2 regions of the Paenibacillus sp. CCS19 genome follow, and region 1 is predicted to be linked to the other one. Evidence: riboswitches for the same ligand, from Rfam matches in the RefSeq annotation. Region 1 holds a riboswitch; the other holds the start of a gene.
What was found. A riboswitch is a leader RNA that binds a small molecule or an ion and turns the genes downstream of it on or off. The one in region 1 is predicted to bind FMN.

Region 2: another riboswitch for FMN. It lies ahead of ribD (bifunctional diaminohydroxyphosphoribosylaminopyrimidine deaminase/5-amino-6-(5-phosphoribosylamino)uracil reductase RibD); the one in region 1 lies ahead of SBI19_RS18845 (DMT family transporter).

The regions. Positions count from the first base shown of each region.
Region 1 is NZ_BTCK01000029.1:15,241-20,842, reverse strand. Features, by position in the region: gene SBI19_RS18855 (transglycosylase domain-containing protein) at 1-1,231, shown strand, start outside; gene SBI19_RS18850 (ATP-binding protein) at 1,458-2,648, shown strand; FMN riboswitch at 2,804-2,948, shown strand; gene SBI19_RS18845 (DMT family transporter) at 3,089-4,063, shown strand; gene SBI19_RS18840 (AI-2E family transporter) at 4,166-5,332, opposite strand.
Region 2 is NZ_BTCK01000004.1:19,211-24,812, forward strand. Features, by position in the region: gene SBI19_RS04760 (segregation and condensation protein A) at 1-318, opposite strand, end outside; gene ribH (6,7-dimethyl-8-ribityllumazine synthase) at 413-880, opposite strand; gene SBI19_RS04770 (bifunctional 3,4-dihydroxy-2-butanone-4-phosphate synthase/GTP cyclohydrolase II) at 919-2,115, opposite strand; gene ribE (riboflavin synthase) at 2,130-2,801, opposite strand; gene ribD (bifunctional diaminohydroxyphosphoribosylaminopyrimidine deaminase/5-amino-6-(5-phosphoribosylamino)uracil reductase RibD) at 2,807-3,937, opposite strand; FMN riboswitch at 4,224-4,428, opposite strand; gene SBI19_RS04785 (peptidylprolyl isomerase) at 4,644-5,075, opposite strand; gene lysA (diaminopimelate decarboxylase) at 5,141-5,602, opposite strand, start outside.

The DNA of each region.
Region 1 (5,602 bases):
TTACATCGATGCCATGATTCGCGAAGCTGGCGAGAAGTATGGACTTACTCAGAATGAGGTGCTGCAGGGAGGGCTTCGATTCTATACGACCCTTAATAGTCAAATGCAAGAAGCTGTCGAGAGCGTCTATGCACAAGACAGCAATTTCCCGGCAAGCAGCTCGGACCAACTGATTCAAAGCGGTGCCGTACTCGTCGACCCCCGAGATGGGGGCATCAAAGCGCTTGTCGGCGGCCGCGGCGAGCAGCCATTCCGTTCATTTAACCGCGCCGTTCAGTTGAAGCGACAACCTGGCTCTACAATGAAACCCATATCGGTATATACACCAGCACTTGAGCATGGCTACTCACCAAATGATACGTTGATCGACGAACCGGTCAACTTTAATGGATACCAACCTCGTAACGCCGGCGGCAGTTACCACGGCGAGGTATCCATCTATGAGTCCATCATTCACTCCTATAACGTACCAGCTGTCAAGCTCTTGAACGAGTTAGGGATTGACGCCGGGATGGAAGCAGCCAATCGATTCGGATTAGAGCTTACGGATGCCGACCGAAACCTTGGACTTGCGCTGGGAGGGCTTCAGGAAGGCGTATCTCCGCTTGATATGGCGGAAGCCTTCAGTGTGTTTGCGAACGATGGGACAAGAATAGCTGCCCATGCCATTACACGGATCGAAACTGCCGATGGCGAGATCGTGGCTTCAGCCGAAACGGATAACAATAAAGCGATTATCGATCCTGCAATCGCAAGAACGATGACGTCAATGCTCGAAGGTGTGGTAACTGAAGGTACAGGCGTCGAAGCTGCAATAGCAGGTAGACCGATAGCCGGCAAGACGGGCACTACAGAAATGCCGGGTACGGACGGAGGCATGAAGGACAACTGGTTTGTCGGCTTTACGCCTCAGCTTGTCGGTGCGGTATGGCTTGGTTATGACCATACGGATACAAGTCATTATTTGACGACGACCTCCAAGGCTGCCGCAGCTGTATTCCAGAAGCTGATGAGCGAAGCGCTTAAAGATGAAGCGGTCATGAAATTTCCTAATGCTCCGGGTATTGCAGCCAAATCATCAATCACAAAAGGAGAGAAGAATAAGCCGGAGAAACCAGAGAAAGCTAAGCCTAATAAAGAGGAGAAGAAAAACAAGAAGCACTCGGACAAAGATGAGAAGAAGGAACATGAGAAGGGGAAAGGAAAAAAGAAGAAGGATGAAGATGATTGATTAAGCACCTGAAAGCCGCATAAACAGCGGCTTTTTTTGAGCACATCTATAATTAGACGTGTTTTTGTTTTGTTTCAAGTTACTTATACTAACAGGATATGTTTCCTTCAAGTTGAATAGATAATGAAGAAACGATTGAGTCGTAATCTAGTAATAAACATGGATGAATATGAAACGGTCGTTTTCGCTCATCATGAACCGGTCGACGAAGGAGGGGTTCGAGCTTATGCTAGAACAATCAACTGAATGTAACATAACGAACGCTTACATGATTCCATCCCCATATTGGGATATATTCAGTAAATGCCCTGGCGGCGTCTCCATCGCGACGGATCCGCTCTGCACAACGATTCTACATAATCGGAAGGCTGCCCGAATGCTCCGTGTATCGGAAGGCGAGGATTTCTCGCATTCATCCACCACTCCACCGCAAGTTAGTGTATATCGAAACCGGATCGTGATATCACCCGATGAGATGCCGATGCAGCGAACTGCCCGACATAAAATCGAAGTCCTTAATGAGGTGCTCGAGCTTGTCTGGGAGGATGGCCACCGCATGATATCGGTCTGGAACACGTCGCCGATTCTTGACGAAGCGGGGGAAGTACTCGGCGTACTGGCCACATCGGAGGACATTACAGAATTCGTACTGCAAGAACGTCAAATGAAAGCGGACAAAGAATATCTCGAGAGCTTAGTTGCGGAACGGAACGAAGAACAGTTAAAGCTTCGCAGCGAGTTAGAACGACTAGACCGGCTGAGCTTAGTAGCGCAAATGGCTGCAAGCATCAGCCACGAGGTGAGGAATCCGATCGCGACCGTAAGAGGCTTCCTGCAATTGATGAATAGTCTTCAGCCGACGGGGCAGCTCAGCCCGCATTACGATCTCATCATCAGCGAATTGGATCGTGCCAACGCCATTATCGGCAATTTCCTATCCTTGTCCAAATCACCTACCGACGATCGCGAGATGAGCGGTCTGCTCGATGTATTCATGGTAGTGATGCCGCTGCTCGAAGCAGATGCCTTAATGAGGGGGAAGAGGTTAACCTTCGAACAGCAAGCGGTATCGCACGTCTGCATGAACAAGAAGGAAATTCAGCAGGTGTTGATCAATCTCGTTCGAAACGGTCTGGAAGCTTCGCCTGTAGGAGCAGAAATCCGCGTCGAGCTGTTCGACAATTCTCATACGGTCGGATTTACGGTGCAGGACGAAGGAGAAGGGATGCCGCCTTCCGTGCTTGAGCGACTTGGAACACCATTCTTCACGACCAAAGGCAGCGGCACCGGACTAGGCTTGTCGATCTGTTATGAAATCATTAGCCGCCATGGGGCGGACATCAAGGTTGAGAGCAATAGCAGCGGGACGACGTTTACGGTTGCATTTCCTAAATGTCATGCAGCGCAAATCAATTAACGATTCCATCATTCGGTGCTTGACAATAGCCGCTGTTGAACTTATGATTATAAAAAATGTTTGCTACTTACTTTTTTATCGTTCACGTGATGCATAACATAGTCACAGAACAGCATGAGAGGTAATGTAGCGTTAGTCATAAACCATTATTGCATACTGATCTTCGGGGCAGGTGAAATTCCTGACCGGCGGTGAAGCTGTATAGCTAAGCCCGCGACTCTCCGAGCCGACTAGCGGCACAGAGACTGACTTGGTGTGAATCCAAGGCCGACGGTAAAGTCCGGATGGGAGAAGATCGCCTTATACAGCATGCCGACGGCATGTTCTATTTGGCCAGCCCCGTTTCGTATTGTCATTACGAAACGGGGCTTTTCTTTAGCAACTCCATAATAAGCCATATCATCCCTGAAGGTTGGATGCACGAGAAGGAGCATTCAACCATGAGTAACTTGATTTCTTCGCCATTGTTCAACAAACGAGCGATAAAACCCGCGTTTGGGTTTGTCGTACTTGGCTCCGCTTTATGGGGAGTCGACCCGCTGTTCCGCATGCTGCTGCTCGATTATCTTACTTCGACTCAGATTGCATTGATGGAGCACGTCATTCTAGTGCTGTTCATGGCTCCGGTGTTGTGGAAGCATCGCCAGCAGCTCCGCAAGATCAAGCTTCGCCATTTCGGTGCGCTTCTGTTCGTCTCATGGGGCGGTTCCGCACTTGCAACCGTTCTGTTCACGAAGGGGCTGGCAGCAGGCGATTTGAACTCGGTTCTTCTGCTTCAGAAGCTCCAACCCTTGTTCGCTATCCTGATGGCCAAGTGGCTGTTGAAGGAGAGGTTACCGAAATCATTCGGCATGCTGTTCTTCATTGCGATACTAGGCACATACTTACTGACCTTTGGCCTGAAGCTCCCGTTCTCCGATTATAGCGAAATGCTGCAGACAGGCAGTCTGATGGCGATTGGAGCGGCACTGCTGTGGGGCGGTTCCACCGTCATGGGTCGGTACTTGCTGCAAGCTGTCAATTACGAGACGGTGACATCGCTTCGCTTTATTCTAGCGCTCCCGTTTCTGCTTGCGTTGACCCTTGGAGAACACCAAGCATGGACGCTTCCGAGCGAGGCAAAAGGTATGACGCTTGTCGCCCTCAATCTGCTGCTGCAGGCGCTGCTGCCAGGACTTTTGAGCTTGCTGCTGTACTACAAGGGCTTGAGCGCCATCAAGGCTTCTTATGCCACACTGGCGGAACTAAGTTTCCCGATGGTTGGTGTGCTGATCAACTATGTTGTGTTTCAGCAGGCAGCGACCTTCACCCAAATCATTGGCTTCATCCTAATCTGGGCGACGCTGCTTATCATATCACGCCAGCAAGAACGTTCAGCCAGATCGGAAGGAATCGTCAGACCCGCGGCGATCTGATTTACCGCAATCCAGTCTGTGATAACCTATATGAACGCAAAACAAAAAGTCGCGATGATTCGCGACTTTTTGTTTTATCTGCTAAGCGACTGCTATGTACAATCAAGATTTGGGAATCTCATAATCGGGTTCCTTATTCGCTTCATATAAGCCTGAATACGATTTAAACCACCTGAACAAGTGGGTCACGATAACTTTCAGAATGGCGTACCCCGGAACCGCGAGAATAATGCCGACAATTCCGAATAGCTTCCCGGCCGTAAGGATAACGAAAATAATCGTGATCGGATGGATGCGCATCGCTTTGCCCATAATTTGAGGCGTAATGAGTTTACCTTCGAAGAGCTGAATAAGCGTCCATACGACGACCATTTTCAACAGCATGATCGGGGAGGTAACCATGGCGACAACTAACGCTGGAGCAATTGCAATCGCAGGCCCCAAATAAGGAACGACGCTCGTGCAGGCTGCAGTGACAGCCAGAACGAGTGAATAATCCAATCCTATAATTAAGTAACCAATGTATAAAAGTACACCGACACAAAGGCTGTCAAGAATTTGCCCGCGAATATAGGAGCTGATCTGGTGATTCATCTCCAGCATGACGGTGAACGAACGATTACGTAATTTGGTCGGCAGAAAATCAAGCACATAGGGAGCTAATTTGCGACGATCTTTCAATAGGTAGAAGAGAATAAACGGAACGACGATAATCGACAGCACGGTTTCAGTAAGCGCGCCAACGAATCCGCCAATGCTATTCCATGCATTGTTAAGAATATTAGTTGCATAACTCGAGAAGGCATCGGTCATGCTTGCAGCATCAAATCCAGTCGCTTGCTGGAATTGGTTGAAGTACTCGCTGCCGATCAGGTCTTCGAATCGGAGCTGCGCTTCTCGGCTAAATGCTGGGAATTGATCGATTAATCCTGTGATTTGTTCCTTTAACAGCGGAATGACTGCGAGAACGATCAGTGTAATGATGCCAGCAACTAGTAAATACAGAGCCAATATGGAATAGGCCCGTTTAATATTCCGCTTCTCTAAGAACTCGACGATCGGATTAAGCAGATAGTAAGCGACGCCGGTTAGCAGAATAGGCAGGAACACCGTTTCAAGCAAAATCTTCAGCGGATGGAATACAAAGGTTATCTTGCTAATGACAAAAATATTCACCCCAATCATTAGTAAGATAAGAAGGAAACTGAACAACTTCTGATTCAAAAGCATGAACTTCAATCTCTCCGTCACCTGACGTGTTTTGGTCAACGGGACGCACGTCCTTTCATTCATAAAGAAGGCTCGTCAAACGTATGATAGCGATTCAAACGCTTAACAACTAACCACATATATACATCATACTGGTGTCTAGAACAGAGTTCAAATGAAGTGCGTCATGTAGACGATCTTTTTATCAAAATGTAACATTACACCTTTAATCAGATGAATAAATTCAAGCCGCCTATAATGGCGGCTTTTATTATTTCCAATAAATACAAATAAGTTCCTATGAACAAATCGGCCATCGCGTCTGTCCTT
Region 2 (5,602 bases), on a different contig from region 1:
GTATTCCAGCAGGCGCTGAATCAGCTCTTCCTGCGGGTCGGGCCCGTCATCCTGCCAATCTTCGAACTCATCGAGCTCGATGATAGGCGGCTTCGGCAGAAGCTGCTTGCTCTTGATTGACAGCAGCGTAGCAGCCATGACAAGGAACTCGCTCGTTACTTCGAGTTCGAGCTCCTGCATAGCTTGCAAATAACTCATATATTGATCGGTAATCTCGCTGATGGATACCTCGTGGATGTCGATCTCGGCTTTGTCAATCAAGTGAAGCAGCAGATCGAGCGGTCCTTCGAACGTTTCCAGCTTATACGTCACCGTCACGGCGTCGTCCTCCCGGGTGATGATCGGCTATCGTTATCCGCAGCAGAGTAGATCCCCCTACGGACATTTTGGCAGCACTGCTGCTGCCAGACGATTAGCCTTGAAGCTGGCGTGTCAGGTTCGCCATTTCGATTGCCGACGTTGCAGATTCCCAGCCTTTGTTGCCCGCTTTCGTACCAGCGCGTTCAACCGCTTGCTCGATCGAGTCCGTCGTCAATACGCCGAAGATCGCAGGAACGCCAGTTTTCAGCGCGATAGCAGCAACGCCTTTAGCCGCTTCGTTGCATACGAAATCGAAGTGTGGCGTTGATCCGCGGATTACCGCACCAAGCGTAATGACAGCGTCATACTTGCCGCTCTCTGCCATTTTCTGCGCTGCGAACGGAATTTCGAATGCGCCTGGCACCCAAGCGATTTCGATCTCGGAATCTTCTGCGCCGTGACGCTTCAACGCGTCAAGTGCACCGGACAGCAGCTTCGTCGTAATAAATTCATTGAAACGTCCAACTACGATACCATATTTCAAGCCTTGCGAGATTAAATGTCCTTCATAATGTTTCATTGTTCATCTTCCTTCCGATTAGATACGATTAAATTAAATTAGATGCAGTAATCGTCATATATTTTGTTCAACGTAACCCGATCAACGACCTCCAGGCCATAGCCTTCCAGTCCTTTAATCTTGCGCGGGTTATTCGTGAGCAGACGCATTTTGCTTACGCCAAGATCCTTCAAAATCTGAGCTCCGATGCCATATTCCCGCAAATCCGGATGAAATCCAACTTTCTTATTCGCCTCGCCTTTGTCGAATCCCTGCTCCTGAAGCTGATAAGATTTTAATTTGCTCAGCAGACCTTCGCTTTTGGTATCCTGCCGCATATAGAGCAGAATGCCATTGCCCGCTTCATTAATCTGACGCATTGCCGCATCAAGATGTTTGCCGCAGCTGCATTTCTTCGAATGGAACACATCGCCTGTTAAGCATTCCGAGTGAACGCGAACGAGCGTCGGACGATCCGGCGAGATCTCGCCTTTGACGAACGCCAGATGGACTTTGTCGTCAAGTTGATTCGAATATCCGATGACCGTAAAGTCGCCATATTCGGTCGCAAGCGGTGTCTCGACTGCGCGTTCCACCAGCCGTTCTTTCCCGTTACGATATTTAATCATCTCTTCAATCGAGATCAGCTTCAGGCCATGCTTCTCTTTAAACTCAATCAGATCGGGCAGCCGCGCCATCGTTCCGTCTTCTTTAATAATTTCGCAAATGACCGAGGATGGCTTCGCTCCGCACATATTCGCAAGATCGATCGCTGCTTCCGTATGGCCAGCGCGACGAAGCACGCCGCCTTCCTTCGCGATAAGCGGGAAGATGTGGCCCGGTCTGCGAAAATGCTCCGGCTTCGCCGTTTCGTCGATAAGCGCCATAACCGTCATCGAACGTTCATGTGCAGATATGCCTGTTGAAGTGGATACATGGTCTACAGAAACCGTAAACGCCGTTCCGTGGTAATCGGTGTTATGATTCACCATCGGAGGCAGATTGAGCGCTTCTGCACGCTCGCTTGTAATCGGTACACAGACAAGACCGCGCGCTTCAGTAATCATGAAGTTGATCGCTTCCGGCGTTGCTTTCTCCGTCAGCACGATGAGGTCGCCTTCGTTCTCCCGATCCTCATCGTCGACGACGATAATCGGCTTGCCCTGTTTCAGATCCTCAATGGCTTCCTCGATCGAATCAAAATATGCAGACGTATCGCCCAGCAGCCGCTCGGCGCTTTGTGTATGCTCTGACATGGTCAATCCCTCCCTTACATAAATCCATTATCCACCAAGAAAGAGGCGGTCAAACCGCTGCGTCCTGTTGGACGCGCACTTCCTTCGCTTCCTCGGTAATGAAGCAGATGATCAATATATTTGCCGAGAATATCCGCTTCGAGATTGACCGTATCGCCCGGCTGCTTATCAAAGAGCGCTGTCTGAGCAAGCGTATGTGGGATGACCGATACGGCGAACGAACCTCCCTCTGCACGAATAACCGTAAGCGAAATGCCATCGATCGTAATCGAGCCTTTAGGAATCACATACTTAGCGAATGGTTCTTTATCATCCGCACGAATGGCGAACACGATCGCATTCGCATCAACTGTGCGCGAGACGATTACGCCTGTGCCATCGATGTGACCCTGTACGATATGGCCGCCGAAGCGTCCACCCGCTGCCATCGCCCGCTCTAGGTTAACCTTCGAGCCAGGCTTCAAGTCTTTCAAGTTCGAATGACGATACGTCTGCGGCATTACATCTGCTTGGAACGTCGAGCGTGTATACGAGGTTACCGTCAGGCAAACGCCATTAACCGAGATGCTATCGCCAATCGCAACTCCTTCAAGAACATGAGAAGCTTCGATCGTCAGCACCATCGCTTCGCCAGAACGAGATGCGCTGCGAAGCTTTCCTACTTCCTCAATCAATCCTGTGAACACGCCGATCAGCTCCTCTCTGCAGCCCTATGCCGATTGGACGGATAACCGACGATTGCCATGTCATCGCCATGCTGCTCATATGTGACGGCTTCCAGCGTGATAGCGTCCGCCATCTTGTCGAAGCCGCTGAACTCGAATGCCGCTGGCGCCGCTGCGCCGCCGCCGATCAACTTCGGTGCGATGAACAAGGCAATCTTGTCTACAAGCCCCGCCTCCAGCATCGAACCATTCAATCGACCGCCGCCTTCCAACAAAATCGAACTAATCTCTCGCTCGCCGAGCGACCGCATCGCTTCGGCAAGATCGACCCCAGGCCCGTCGCCGCAATCAATGACTTCCACGCCTGCCGCTTGCAGCACGTTGCGTTTGTCAGCATCAGCGCTAGCGGTTGTAAGCACGATTGTAGGTGCTTCTCCATCGGTTACGACTCGGGCATCCAGCGGAATCCGAAGCTTCGAATCGACAATGATGCGCGTCGGATGCAGCGCAGGCACTTCAAGCCGCGTCGTTAGCTGCGGATCGTCCGCCAGCAACGTGCCGATTCCAATCATAATGCCTGCATTGCGATGACGCATTGTATGTACAGCTTGTCGTGACACAGCACCCGAGATCCAGCGGCTGTCACCTGTACGAGCAGCGACCTTGCCATCCAACGTCGAGGCAGATTTGAGTGTAACGTACGGCAATCGCGTCAGAATGAACTTATTGTACGCTTCATTCATCGCTAGAGACTGATGCTCAAGCAGACCATGCGACACTTCGATTCCCGCTTCCCGCAGCCTTGTGACGCCGCTGCCTGCCACTTGCGGATTCGGGTCTAACGCTGCAATGATGACGCGTGCCACCTTCGCTTCTATCAATCGATCGCAGCAAGGCGGTGTCATCTTCCGATAATGACTGCATGGCTCGAGCGTCACATAAGCAGTTGCACCCTCTGCTTCCGCTCCGGCCATCCGGAGCGCATTCACCTCGGCATGACCTTCGCCCCGCTTCAGATGCGCGCCAAGTCCAACGACACGCCCTTCCTTCACAATGACACAGCCAACGACGGGATTGATACTCGTCTGACCGCTTGCGCTTTCTGCCATCTGCAGAGCAAGTTTCATATAAAATTCGTCATTCATGATTGCAGACATTAACAAAAACCCCCCGACCGGCAGACTGCCGACGGGGGGATGGGTAACGCATGCGCTTGTGCGCTGGCGTTATGCATGTTGTGAAAAACATTCAAAAAGCCGCATACGCAAGGTGAAACAACTGTCACCGAAATTTAAACGGCACAGTGTGTTTCAGTCCGAAGAAATATAAGCTTACGTATAAGAAAAAAACTTATAAAAGTCTTATATTTCAAGCGAGGGTCACGATACTAACCTTGTGAAAAGGATAGCAAAGAAACCCGTACGAATGGCGTACTTGTTGAATGCTTCCCTTCTCCCATCCAGACTATACTGTCGGTCCCGGAATTGCACCAGGTCCACCGAAGCCTCTTCCACATGAAGACACGTAAGAAATTACGAGACTTCGGGTCACGGACTGACGCCGGAAGCTCGCACCATACGAATGGTAGCATATACAGCTTCCAGCGATCACCGCCGGTTCGGAATTTCACCGTACCCCGAAGGAAAGTCGCCTATTGTATTACATATTCGCCGCATTAGCGCGGCAACGATATAGTTTCGTAAACTATACCATTCAGTTTGTCATTTTGCAAGGTGAAACGACTGCTGCAGTGCTTAGGCAAGCCTCGTTCCCGATATCCGCCTTGGATTTCAAAAAGCCGCGGGACCGTCGACATTCGAATGTCGTGTCCCCGCGGCTTCTAGAGGAAGGGTGTAATCGCGATTATACTTCGACGATTTCAACCTTTTCCATTTTGTCGCGGCCTTTGAAAGCGTCAACTTGATCCATGCCTTCAGCAACTTTGCCGAATACAGTGTGAACGCCATCGAGGTGCGGTTGTGGCTTGTAGCAGATGTAGAACTGGCTACCGCCCGTATTACGGCCAGCATGTGCCATTGCAAGCGTACCACGCTCATGTTTGTTCGGGTTGATTTCACAGTCGATCGTGTAGCCAGGGCCGCCAGTGCCTGTGCCGCTTGGGCAGCCGCCTTGCGCGACGAAACCTGGAATAACGCGGTGGAATACAAGGCCGTTGTAGAAGCCTTCGTTAGCCAGCTTCTCGAAGTTCGCTACCGTATTCGGTGCATCTTTCTCGAACAGATCAATCTTAACGACAGCGCCGTTCGAAAGCGTAATGTGTGCTTGTTTAGCCATTATCGTTCAACTCCTGATTCCTCAAATGATCGCGCGATGCTTCGCTCTGCGATACACGATTTTGCTTATACAGTCGTCTTACGAAGACGCTGTGGAATAACGTCGTTAGCTACGATGTCATTCAGCGATTCGCGTTTAACCGCCAGCGATGCTTCGCCGTCCTTGACGAATACGACAGCCGGACGACGAATCCGGTTGTAGTTGCTCGCCATTGCGTAATTATACGCTCCTGTGCAGAATACGGCAAGCAGGTCGCCAGACTCGGATTTCGGCAGCTCAAGATCCCAAATGAGCATGTCGCCGCTCTCGCAGCATTTGCCGGCTACGGAAACCGTCTCTTCGTTTGCTTCGTTCGCACGGTTCGCCAGAAGCGCGTCGTACTTCGAGCCGTACAGAGCAGGACGCGGGTTATCTGTCATGCCGCCGTCTACTGCGATATATTTGCGCACGCCTGGAATTTCTTTGTTCGTGCCGATCGTGTACAGCGTCGTACCCGCGTCGCCGACCATGCTGCGGCCTGGCTCGAT